Regions from separate parts of the Paenibacillus sp. FSL M7-1046 genome, predicted to be linked through region 2. Evidence: riboswitches for the same ligand, from Rfam matches in the RefSeq annotation. Region 2 holds a riboswitch; each other region holds the start of a gene.
The links. Region 2 has a riboswitch for cyclic di-GMP ahead of NYE29_RS04480 (PA14 domain-containing protein). Riboswitches for the same ligand answer to the same signal wherever they lie in the genome.

Region 1 (3,113 bases), 680 kb from region 2:
TGCTTGAGGGCCGGATTTGATTTTGTACTGTTCCTCATAGCTGTTGTAGCCGGAGATATCGAGTCCCAGGTATTTGCGCATATGGATAGCGGCCTGTGCAGCGATGACGTCATCCAGCAGCAGCATCCGTTCATGATATCCCCGGCATATAAATTTGGCCTCGATGCCCACCTGGAGCCGCTGCTGTTCATAGACCTTAACTCCGCGTTTCCTCATTTCGGCGCGCACATCCCTCAGATCGGCAGTAGCCGCATTTGCAGCAGTACGGAGAACCTCCATGTATGGGGCGGGAGTCCGCAGTTGTGTCGACATAATGGCTGAATCCCGTTCAAAGGCTGATAAAATCAGCGGAAGCAATATATAGGATTTGACCAGTGTATTATCGTTACTCTCCGCTCTATGCATAAATTCAATCACCTCTAATAAGAACGTATATTCGTATTTTAACCGATTATTCAAAAATTAATCAATGGAATTTCTAAACAGCTGAAACAATGTGACATAATTCACAAAATAATTATAAGAATTATTTTATATTAAAATTGAAATAATAAATATTGAAAAATAAAGCTTATTAAAAAGGAGAATTGTGATGAATTATGAGGGAAGTCTCCGCCGCGGATTGTTGTTCGGGTTGTTTCTAAGTGTTCCACTATGGATGTCCATGATCGGCTGGGTTCAGCTGTTATAAAATATACCAATTCTGAGTCCGGCTGTTGCCCGCTGACTTATGTAAATTGACAATGACTAAAAACTGCTGCCAAAAGCTGGCGACAGTTTTTTTGCCGTTTCGACATAAGTTGAAAAGTGGTTCGAATATACTAATTTTTAATATTGAAAATTTGTTTTATGTGATTGGTGAATACAACGAAACCCTTATGTGATGCGGGATTGAGGACTTTTTCAGAGAATCTATCAAAAAAAATAAGGAATAGATTGACAAACAGAGAGGGGAAGAGATAGACTGATTCTAGTCCGAAAGTAACAAAAGTCATAGACTACATAGAATACGACTGTTACCAACTTCTCATGTATAATCGCAAACCGTTCGAAAGAGCGGGACGCAAAGTCAGGAATCTACAGCACTCTAAAGGTGCCACGATCGTCCGGCCGCCATGAAGCTAACCCTTCTTGGCGGTCTTTTTGTTGTTACGGGCTAATCTGTGCATTCATAGAATAGTTACATAGGAGGTACATATCGTTGTTGAAGAAAAAATCATTAGCCTTGATTCTGACGGGGATTTTAACCATCGGCAATATGCTTCATCCGGGGATCAATGTAGAGGCGGCGGCAAGTATGCCGTACACCCCAACACCGGTGCTGGGAGTCGCCGGCAATTTCAACGCCTTTATCTTTGGAGATTTCGCGCAAAGCAATGACCAGATCCACGGACGGCTTGCTGCTGCAGGGAATATTACTCTTCAGGGATATGGAGTATCCAAGGATGCTGTGGGCGGAGATGTGCTTATCGCCGGCAAAGACATCGACTTTTCAAATGGAACAGTTTATGGCACCTCTGTGTATGGAGGCAGCATGAAAAGTTCAGGAGCTGACCTTAAAGGAGGTACGCGGCAGGATCATCCGATCGATTTTCAAGCTGAGGAGCAATTTTTGATTCAGCGTTCGAGTGAACTTGCTGCTCTGAAACAAACGCAGCCCTTTGTCAGAGATGGAGGGAAAATGACGATTAACGCTCCGGATTCCTTTAATGTCATTCATTTGACTGCTGCGGATTTGGCGGTTACCAACGGTCTCCAGTTCAACATTGCAGGAAATGCCACGGTAATTATCAATGTAAGCGGGAATAAGGTCGTCATTCCGGATTTTCAAATGTGGAATGGCAAATCTCACAATGTGCTGTTCAACTTCTACGAAGCTTCTTCTGTAGCTAATGGGAACACAACCATTGAAGGCACCATGTTAGCGCCGCATGCCTTTGTGGCGTTCAGCCGTGCTGAACTGCATGGTACCCTTATTGCAAAAGGATTCAGCGGTTATATTCAGATGCATCATCATACCTTTGAGGGAACGGTGCCGCCAGTCGGCCCGACACCAACACCGAAGCCGACACCAACACCAACACCAACACCGACGGCGACGCCAACACCGACGCCGACACCGACGGCGACGCCAACACCGACACCGACACCAACGGCGACGCCGATACCGACGCCGATACCGACGGCGACACCGACGGCAACGCCGACGGCGACACCGACACCAACGGCGACGCCGATACCGACACCGACGCCAACGGCGACACCGACGCCAACACCGACGCCGACACCGACGGCGACGCCAACACCGACACCGACACCAACGGCGACGCCGATACCGACGGCGACACCGACGGCAACGCCGACGGCGACACCGACACCAACGGCGACGCCGATACCGACACCGACGCCAACGGCGACGCCGACACCAACGCCAACGGCAACACCGGTGCCGACACCAACGCCAACACCGGTGCCGACACCGACACCAACGCCAACACCGACGCCAACACCGGTACCAACGCCAACACCGGTGCCGACACCAACGCCGACGCCAACACCGACACCGACGGCGACACCAACACCAACGGCGACGCCAACACCGACGGCGACGCCGACACCAATGCCGACGGCGACACCGACACCGACGCCAACACCAACGCCAACACCGGTGCCGACACCAATACCAACGCCGGTACCAACACCGACGCCGGTACCAACGTCGACACCAACACCAACACCAGCGCCGACACCAACGCCAACACCGGCGCCGCCACCAACACCGGCGCCGACTCCGCCACCAACACCGGCGCCGACGCCGACACCGACACCGGTGCCAACACCGACACCGACGCCGACGCCAACGCCAACACCGGTGCCAACACCGACGCCAACACCGGCGCCGCCACCAACGCCGACGTCAACACCGACACCGACACCGACACCGGTGCCAACGCCAACACCGGTGCCGACACCAACGCCAACACCAGCGCCGACACCAACGCCAACACCGGTGCCGACACCGGTACCAACACCGACACCAACGCCGTTGCCAACAGTAGACCCGACGCCAGCACCGACGAGTGTAGCGCCAACAGTAGACCCGACGCCAGCGC
Region 2 (3,113 bases):
AATCTACACCGATTGAAGGATCCGGCGAACCCTGGCGCCAGTTAAAGTTAAGCAATGCATCATTGCGCACCAAGGCCGGCGTACCGGAAAGCGTCATGTTTTTGAAGTATTCTCCCTTAAGTCCGCTCAACACAGGCGCTTCCACTGAATCATTAGAGTCAGGCGTTGGCGTTGCCGTCGGCTTCGACGTTGCCGTTGCCGTCGGTGTTGGCGTTGCCGTTGGTGTTGGTGTCGCTGTCGGTGTTGCCGTTGGTGTCGGCGTCGGCGTTGGCGTTGCCGTTGGTGTCGGTGTTGGCGTTGCCGTTGGTGTCGGCGTCGGCGTTGCTGTTGGTGTCGGCGTTGCTGTTGGTGTCGGCGTCGGTGTTGCCGTTGGCGCAGCGGCTGGTGCACTCCAACTCTTATATTTATTCCGGGTCAGTGTATAGCTATCATTCATGAAACTCTTAATCGTAGTTGTGCTATTTTTCTCATAGAGCATTTTTCCCCAGTTCATCATGAAAACGAAATTTTTCTGGGAGAGCTTCAGTTTGGCCGTGCTGGGCATCTCACCGTTCTCACCAATACCTATCGGTTTACCGGCAGCCAGACTAAGCAAACTGTCATAGTACTTATTCATATAGTCGTTATCATATATATCTGCTGCAAGAACATCCACTTTGCTTGCGCCCGGATAGGTCAGCGCATAAGGATCAGACCAGGCATTCGGTGCATTGGGGTTCCATACCCACAACAGATTGTTTAATTGATGAACGTTCACGAAACGGTCATACATAATATTCCACAGTTCAGCAAAATTACTTTTCTTCCCCCACCAGAACCAGTTGCCGTTCATTTCATGATAAGGTCTCCAAAGTACAGGAACGCCCGCATCCCGCAAGCTTTTGAGCGACACCGCCACTTTATCCAGATCCGTGATCAGGCTGGCGTATTCTGTCGTGCCCGGCGTTACATACCTGTTAAATTCCGCTTGGGTGAGCGGCTTCTGCACATTGGACCAGAGGTACGCCGTCCCCGGCAGATTCTGATGAAAGGTCATTGCGACAATGCCGCCGTTCTTGTACCAGTTGATCGCGCTGTTCACCACATTCTTGCGCTGCGATGCAGCCGTACTCTCCGACTGGCCGCTAATTACGCCAAGCTCATATCCGTGAAGAGCAGCATATTCTCCGCTTGTTCCCTTCAACTTGTTGCTGAATTCATCCGGGCTCTCCAAATAATCGTGCTGTCCAGAGATGATCCCTTTTCCGGTAATGGAATAGAGGTTACTAAGCAGCTTGACAGCTTCGGCTGAAGCGTCCGGATTAACCGGCACTGCTGTGCTTGATGAGGCTTCTGCGGTTGAAGGCGACAGCCCAAATCCTAAAGGCACAGCGGTTAACAATACGGCAAGAGACAGCAAGGTGGACAGCAGACGAGACTTACGGTAAGTTTTCAAAATCATCTTCCTTTCGGTAGCCAGGCTGCCACTCTTGCGAAGGCCCTATGGCTTTGCGTCCCTATCTTTCGATTAGGTTTGCCTTTGTCGTTTTGGAAGGATTAATCCCTCTTACCGTAAGTATCGTCCCTATGAAGTTTTTATTTAGAGCATTAATAAAAATAAATTAATAAATGGTTCTAAATGCCTGTTTTGGATTTGCAACAATTGGTTAAATAGATTATTTAGGCCTAAGAGATAAACTGTTGCAAAGCTATATCTTCCCAATCCAAGGTGATGCGGATGTTATCCTCTTCTACCAGTTCCGAACCGGTCTGTACCTCGATAAACTCTACATCCGTCAGCGCAAGAATCGCATGTTTGGTGCCTTCCGGTATACGCACCACATCTCCCGCCTTCACATTATGCATCTTCTCATTAATCACAATGCTTGCTTCACCGCTGACAAATGTCCAGATTTCACTGCGTTTATGGTGCAGCTGGTAACTGATATTTTTACCCTCTTCGATAAAAATCCGTTTGGTCAGCACTTCATTTCCCTCATCGTATTTCACATAATCTATGACCTTATAATGGCCCCAGCGGCGTTCTTCGTACATGGGTCTTTGTTCAAAAGACTTCAGCACTTCCTTGATTCTCGGACTCTCCGCTTTATGGGTAACCAAAATCCCGTCCGGGCTGGCAGCGATAATCAGATCCTTCGCGCCGATCACCGTAATCGGAATATCCAGCTCATTAATCAGGCATGTGCCTTCGGAATCCGCCGTCACGAACCCTTTGCCTACATGATTGCTGTTCATTTCTTCAGTTAGCGTGTTCCAGGTGCCCAGATCCTTCCAGAATCCGGCATAAGGCTGAACTACGATTTTCTCCTCTTTTTCCACCACTTCATAGTCAAAGCTTATGGAAGCAAGCAGTTTGTACTGCTTCTGCAGTTCCTCGTAGTTCAGCGGCAATCCCTTGCGCTGCAGAATATCAAGCAGATAGCCCAAGCGGAACGCAAACACGCCGCAGTTCCAGAGGGCATTCCGGCTGATCAGTTCCTCGGCCTGCTTACGGTCAGGTTTCTCCTGGAAGTGGCTTACCTGCAGATAACCGCTTGCTCCCGCCTCTGCGCTGGTAGGAATGATATATCCGTATTTTTCTGAAGCATGCTCGGGTACTACACCCATCAGCGCCAGGTTCGCTCCGCTCTCCTGCATCGTTTGCTCAAGCTGCACTACTGTATCGAAGAAGGCGGCTTCCACATAAGGATCGACCGGCAGGATGGCCACGGTCTCGCTTGGCGAAACGCCTTCCATGGAATACAGGTAGGCTGCTGTCAGGGCAATCGCCGGAAACGTATCGCGGCGTTCCGGCTCAACGATGATAGGCACCTCGCTGCCAAGCTGGCTTTGAATCATTTCCACCTGACTGCGGCCGGTAGCCAGATAAGCCGAACCCGACATATTAGCTTCCTCCAGCTGCCGCCATACCCGTTGCACCATGGATTCCGGCTCACCCGTCGGGCTCTCAAGTACCTTCAGAAATTGCTTCGAACGTGAATCGTTGGACAAAGGCCAGAGACGTTTTCCTGAACCGCCTGATAGAAGTACCAGTTTCATATGGAACCCTCCTCATTATGTGTTGACGCGAAAATATCGGATTGTTATTGGTTGCTTCAAACGTGAAAAGCATA
Region 3 (3,113 bases), 790 kb from region 2:
TCGCCTTCTCCTCAGCTTCGAGCTTCGCTTTATCCTCAGCTTCGAGCTTCGCTTTATCCTCGGCTTTGAGCTTCGCTTTATCCTCAGTTTCGAGCTTCGCCTTCTCTTCGGCTTCGAGCTTCGTCTTCCTCTCAGCTTCGAGCTTCGCTTTCTCCTCGGCTTCGAGCTTCGCCTTTTTCTCAGCTTCGAGCTTCGCCTTTTCTTCCGCTTCGAGCTTCGCCTTCTTCTCAGCCTCTTTCAGTCCTTGGATTACGTCAGCGGCCTCTGTATGCATCAACGAGGTTTCGTCCGCATAACTCCTAGCCTGTTCGGCCGCGTTCGATGCCTGATGATAGGCTGCCTGCACATAAGCGTCCACTCTTCTGATGGAGCTTAGCTTTCTAACCATCTCCTGAAATTCGCCCAGCGTTAGATTGGCTTGGCTGAGCAATTGTTCGAATACCGGGATATCGTTATTTTGTGCGGCTGTTAATTGATTAAAATCGACCTCATATGGAGAAAGTCTCTGGTTCACTTCATTGACTTGCTGCTCCAGCTCTAATTGCGAGCGTGTTAGATAGCCTTGAAGCTCAGCTAAAAAAGCAGCCGCGCCGGCCGCAGCCTCACGCGTTTGTGCAGCAGCCTCTTGAATACCTCCAATACGTCCCTCTGCGGTCTCCGAGTCCGTATTCTTATCCGTTATCTCCGCCAGCACCTCTCTCGCCGCTTCACGCTGCCAGGCAGCAAGCTTCATCGCTTCGCTGGCTTGGTTGGCAATATGATCGACCGTGCTTGGAAACACAAATGCTGTGGTGATATTGGAGGATTCGGTTGCTGCGACGTTAGTCAGCAATGCATACGTGGGCGTTGTAATTTGGCCGATGCCATAAGCCGAAATCACTACGATCCCTGCAATTTGGGGAAGCGTATACCGACGGATATTTCTATTCCGGGAAGAACGTGAAAGCCTCACAGGAGCCTCTCCTTTAGCTGCTTGCAATTTCCTGCAAACAAAGTAATCTATTAACACCCAGCCTTTATGACGAACGTTATTCGTTCGTTATTAAGAACTATGACGTAAGTATATGCCATTACTCCTACAAATCAAAAATCTCATTTTGTTGCAATATTCTTAATAAAGAACGATTTATAGTTAATTTTCTGCTTTTAGCTTCATTTTCCTCAGCTTATCGTACTTTTTAACGAACGTTTTCGCATGAAAAATCTAAATGATACCGCAGAGGGAATAAAAATAATGGGGATGTGGAGTGGAAACGACATAAAAGGGGGATCATTCATACCGGAACTGATTCTATAGTGCTTTGTCCGTCTTCCGGTTATTTGTTATACTGTAACAAAAAGTACGGAGGGGCGTTTTTATCGTGCCAGATAATATGGGAAGTCGCATCCACCATCTCCGTCTGGAAAAAGGCTTGTCTCTTTCGGAGCTTGCGGATAAGGCTGATGTGGCGAAATCATACTTAAGCAATGTGGAAAGAAATATACAATCTAACCCCTCTATTCAATTTATTGAAAAAATCGCTGACGCACTTCAGGTGTCCATTCATGCGCTGCTTTACGGCGAGCCTTCCGATGTGCAGGAGTCACCTCTGGATGGAGAATGGTCCCGGCTCGTACTGGAAGCTATGGCTTCGGGTATAAGCAAGCGGGAATTCAAAGAGTTCTTGGACTATCAAAAATGGCGGCTGGAGCAGAAGGATTCCTGATTCATGCAGGTTCCTTCTACTGCCGGTCATACAGAAAGGGCACAGCGGAGAGATCCGCTATGCCCTTTCTGTATGTACAAAACTTTTAGCAACCAACCGCTACATCGCCTGTAAAGTCTTCTCATTAAAAAATTGGCGGATTTCATCCGCTTTGATGCCCGCCTGCTTAGCCGACATCAGCAAATATACCCATTCTAAATCCAGATCAACTGTCTGCAGTTCTCCGTTGTTCCCCTGGTTGGACTTATCCAAGAAATCTCCTCCTAAGATTACGCGTCCCCAGGCAGTCCGGCCGTCGTAGTATTTCTACATTAGACCCGAGACTTTGTGCCCCTGTCTTTCGGCAGGTTTACCCTTTACTGGATCCTTTACATGAAAGGATCTGGCTAGAAATTCATGAAACCGTTATCCGCAATAACATTATACAATATCTTACACGAAAAGTGTGTCGATTTATGGGAATATTGTATAAATAGAAACGGAAAATAATTGATTATTTTGCCAACAGCTTGTATGAATTACTCGATAACCCAAAAAAATTGTAGAACAAGCCTCTTTATCTATGTATGTATGTATATATGAAAACTGAAAACAACATTTTTATTTCGTTCATTTCAATCACACCGCCGCATCATTTTCATATAGTTAAGAAACCAAACTTATAATAGTTCTGTATGAATTAGGCACTGAATCATACCGTTTTGCGAACGGATTCAACCAAAGTATGAATTGATTACCCGCCTTGAAAGTTGCACAATAAGATGAGGAATGAAACCGCAAACATCGAAGCTCCACAAGGGCGCCGGCGAAATTTTGGCGCGCGTGGAGTTCATCCGTTAGGAGGATGTATTCATGGCAGCCAAAGATCCCTATAACGAAACTGTGTGGAGCAAGTATTACGGACCCAATCTGGGTTACATCCAAGAGAAATATGAGCAATTTGTAAAAGATCCAACTTTAGTAGAGCATAATTACCGCGATCTCTTCACCCTTTCCGGCCCCCCTCCATTGGCTCCTGATGCCGAACAGGCACCGCTGCCTGTGATTTCAGGAGATACTGAGTGGCTTAGAAAGGCCGTAAGGGCCTCCAAGCTGATCGCCAATATCCGCATACATGGCCATATGGCCGCCAATATCGACCCGCTGGACCGGGGAAACAATCCGATGGCGAAATATTTGGAGTACGAAACCTATGATCTGACCCGCGAGGATTTAATGGCTATGCCCGCCTCGCTGATCTGGGAGAATGCCCCGAATGACGTTCATACTGCTTGGGATGCCGTTCACCGGATGCGCCAGGCCTACACGCAGACCATTGCCTATGAATTCGGGCATGTGCGTGACGAGCAGGAGCTGCGCTGGCTGAACAGCCAGGCGGAATCTACCAGCTCTCCCGCGCCTCTAAAC
Region 4 (3,113 bases), 5.6 Mb from region 2:
GTGGACAACGTCTCTGACACTGTACCTGATTTGCCAATGAAAAACAGTAATGAAGCAATTCCTATCACTGCAGCAACAGAGCTGCCCCACTTTAAACCTCTTTTTAGGGTGCGGCCCGTTTGCATTCCGGATATCTCGGATAATTTTTGCCCGGAGGCGGGCTGTATCTCTGTATTGCGAACTTGTTCCATAACGCGCTCTGTGAAATCATCAGCTAGATTAGAGCTTGTATACAATTGTGAATCCGTCAGTAGATCGTTATCAGTGCCGGACAAGTCATTGTGATTGGTGTAAGCCCATTTTTTCATTGGAACCCTCCCTGGATTTCGGCCATTGTTTCTTCAGCTTTTGACGGGCGCGGTGGAGACAATTTTTGACCTGATGCATCGGCATTCCCGTTATCGCTGAGATCTCCTCATAGGATAATTCATTGGTATAGCGAAGCAGCAGTACAATCCGGTAACGTTCTGGAAGCTTGGACAATTTCCGGTGCATTTCAAGCTCGTCTTCCTTGCGCATATATTGCTCTTCAGGGGTTGGCCCGCGATCCTTCTCCTGCAGCAAGGTGCTGCTTATTAGGCCTGGGGATTTCCGTCTTTTCAGTGACCTGAAGTGGTTGATCGCAATGGCGTACAGCCAAGCGGCAAAGCTTGATTGGCCATGATGCTCGCGGAGTTTCTGGTATGCTTTGATAAATGTTTCCTGGGCCAAATCCTGTGCATCCTGGTGACTGGCGCCCATACCGAGCAGCAGACCATACAAGCTCGACTTGTATTTGTCTACGAGTACCGCAAAGGCCTCCCGGTTGCCCTGCAGCACTTCGGCAATGATTTGTTCGTCGTTGTCCTGTGCCTTCATCCAGTGCCTCCCATTAATTTATTTGTATATAAGACGCACCAGCGCCACAATATTTCTCACTTTTTATAAAAAAGAAAGATTATGTTCAGATCATACTACACATTGCAGGGGGAAGAGAGAATGAAACAAGACGTAGCAATCCGTCAGGTAGGCTTGGCCGTAAAGGATGATCCGGCAGTCAGGGCGGTATTTCTGAAAGGCGCACATGCCAGAGGAGAGCAGGATGCTTACTCGGATGTTGATTTGTACTGCTTGGTCCACAGCGAGGGATTGACGGATTTTTTAGCGCGCAGAATATCCTATATGGAGAGCTATAAACCGCTGATATTCTGGTCGGAAGCTAACTTCGTAGGACCACAAATTGTTGGCGTGTTTGAAGACGGTCTGCATTTCGATCTTTATACAGTGACTGCGGAGAGTCTGAAACAAACCGAACAAATCCTTGTCCTGCATGATCCCGAGGGTTGTCTTGCCAACTACAAGGCAGAGAGCTTCCCCATGTCGGATGTAGAGATTACGAGGATCCTTTCCGGTTTCACTTTCAGTCTTCTGGAATTTGAAACCGCGTATCTCCGCGGCGATTTGCTCTGGGCACACCGGCTTGGCAGTCATCTGGCGGCAGATCTAATGATAGTTCTGCGGCATGTAGCAGATCCTTCTACAGCGCAGCTCGGCATTAAGAGACTGCATCACAAACTCAGTCCACAGCAACTGGATGAGTTAACAGGAGCGTTAAATGCTCTTGGACCGGACGCACTCCCTTCAGGTGTCCAGAAGCTGGTGGACCTCGCTGTGGTGTTGATTGCAGACTTGACCGAACGGCTGTCAGAGAACTGGAATCAGCGTTTTTTCGATTTTATGGTCAAACGGATCTACGCACTATCGTAACAAAACAGATACAGCGAACAATATTTGAATGTGAGAAAAAAGGAGGATAATGACTACTCTTGTCGAATTATAAATTTAGATAGATAATAAATACCAAAATATGTTTGTGATTCGGAAGCGCCAGCTGATGAACAAAGGCAACTCCGCCGAAAGGCGGAAGACGCAAAGCCACCGGTCTAAACCGCTCACGAAAGCGGCATGACAGCGGGGACGCTCATGTAGTTTGGTTTTTTGTTGTCTAAATACAACAAAAGGAGCTTGAAAAAATCATGTTTTTGAAGATTCGCCACAAATTGAGGCCTGGCTTAGCGTTTATTCTGGCTACAGTCTTGGCCGCTGGGCCCCTGATTGCCACCCCGGTCCACGCAGCTGCGAAGTACACTTTTACGGATGTCAAAACTGCATATAACATGCCGATTGACTACAACTACAAGTTCACAGGTGACACAATCGCTTCACTGGAGAAGGATAGCAAAGGGGCTCATCAGCTGTACTTACATAACTGGAAGAAGAAGACGACGGAGAAGGTCACTTCTACTAACACGTTCAAAACGAACTTGCAGCTTATGGGAGACAGTGTTTATTATTATGAGTCTACAATTGAAGTGACTAAACGAATTAATATCTACCCGAAGAAGCTGGTACAGTACAATTTGAAAACCAAAAAAACAAGCGAGCTTCCGCTGGAAGTGAAAACTCCGGAATTACTGGGTGTGGGTGACAAATATTATGCACACAGCAGTGGCTCAGATTTTTACTTCACTAACAAAACGACGCTGGAAACTCAGACCATCAATGATCTTGGTTTTGATCAGGTCCACCAGTTTGTAGATGACAAGTTCATCTATAGCAAATGGGACACCGGGACGTTGTATCTGTATGATCTGCCAAGTTCAAAAACAATTGAGCTCTACAAGCTGAAAGAAAATGAATCCTTCAACCTCGTAGCTTCGAATGGTAAAGATATTGTCTGGATGATTGACTCCAAAGAAGTGGATGCTGCCGGCAAGACCAAAAATTACTTCATCTATATGACGATGGACCGCAGTAAAGCCGGAGCCCCGGTTAAAGTATTGCTCAAACGTGAATGGGTAATTGGCGACCGGAATGATCTCTTAATCGTGGGTGACAATTATGCGGTGTTCTCGGAAATGATGAATAATAAACTGGTAGCCCGCGGAGTGAACCTCCGAAATGGGGAACTCTTTTTACTTGGGGAACGAAACCGCAGTGCGGACAATTTTGTGTATTTTAATAAAGACACTTTGATCTCACGCGACGCGAATGACTATATTGTGCTTCGTACAATAGTCAGAACGCCATAAATGAATTTTCAGAAACTATCAAAAAAACAGTGCAATTTGACG

Region 1: linked by a shared signal. The riboswitch ahead of NYE29_RS07510 (collagen-binding domain-containing protein) and the one ahead of NYE29_RS04480 (PA14 domain-containing protein) in region 2 are both predicted to bind cyclic di-GMP.
Region 3: linked by a shared signal. The riboswitch ahead of NYE29_RS07980 (anti-repressor SinI family protein) and the one ahead of NYE29_RS04480 (PA14 domain-containing protein) in region 2 are both predicted to bind cyclic di-GMP.
Region 4: linked by a shared signal. The riboswitch ahead of NYE29_RS29600 (hypothetical protein) and the one ahead of NYE29_RS04480 (PA14 domain-containing protein) in region 2 are both predicted to bind cyclic di-GMP.

Annotation. Positions count from the first base shown of each region.
Region 1 is NZ_JBBOXB010000001.1:1,751,060-1,754,172, reverse strand. It holds gene NYE29_RS07515 (hypothetical protein) at 1-405, opposite strand, end outside; cyclic di-GMP riboswitch class I at 1,029-1,118, shown strand; gene NYE29_RS07510 (collagen-binding domain-containing protein) at 1,202-3,113, shown strand, end outside.
Region 2 is NZ_JBBOXB010000001.1:1,066,856-1,069,968, forward strand. It holds gene NYE29_RS04480 (PA14 domain-containing protein) at 1-1,435, opposite strand, end outside; cyclic di-GMP riboswitch class I at 1,448-1,528, opposite strand; gene NYE29_RS04485 (sugar phosphate nucleotidyltransferase) at 1,666-3,039, opposite strand.
Region 3 is NZ_JBBOXB010000001.1:1,856,059-1,859,171, forward strand. It holds gene NYE29_RS07970 (hypothetical protein) at 1-952, opposite strand, end outside; gene NYE29_RS07975 (helix-turn-helix domain-containing protein) at 1,374-1,706, shown strand; gene NYE29_RS07980 (anti-repressor SinI family protein) at 1,806-1,958, opposite strand; cyclic di-GMP riboswitch class I at 1,986-2,070, opposite strand; gene NYE29_RS07985 (2-oxoglutarate dehydrogenase E1 component) at 2,559-3,113, shown strand, end outside.
Region 4 is NZ_JBBOXB010000001.1:6,620,385-6,623,497, reverse strand. It holds gene NYE29_RS29615 (DUF4179 domain-containing protein) at 1-308, opposite strand, end outside; gene NYE29_RS29610 (RNA polymerase sigma factor) at 277-858, opposite strand; gene NYE29_RS29605 (nucleotidyltransferase domain-containing protein) at 979-1,746, shown strand; cyclic di-GMP riboswitch class I at 1,873-1,964, shown strand; gene NYE29_RS29600 (hypothetical protein) at 2,040-3,071, shown strand.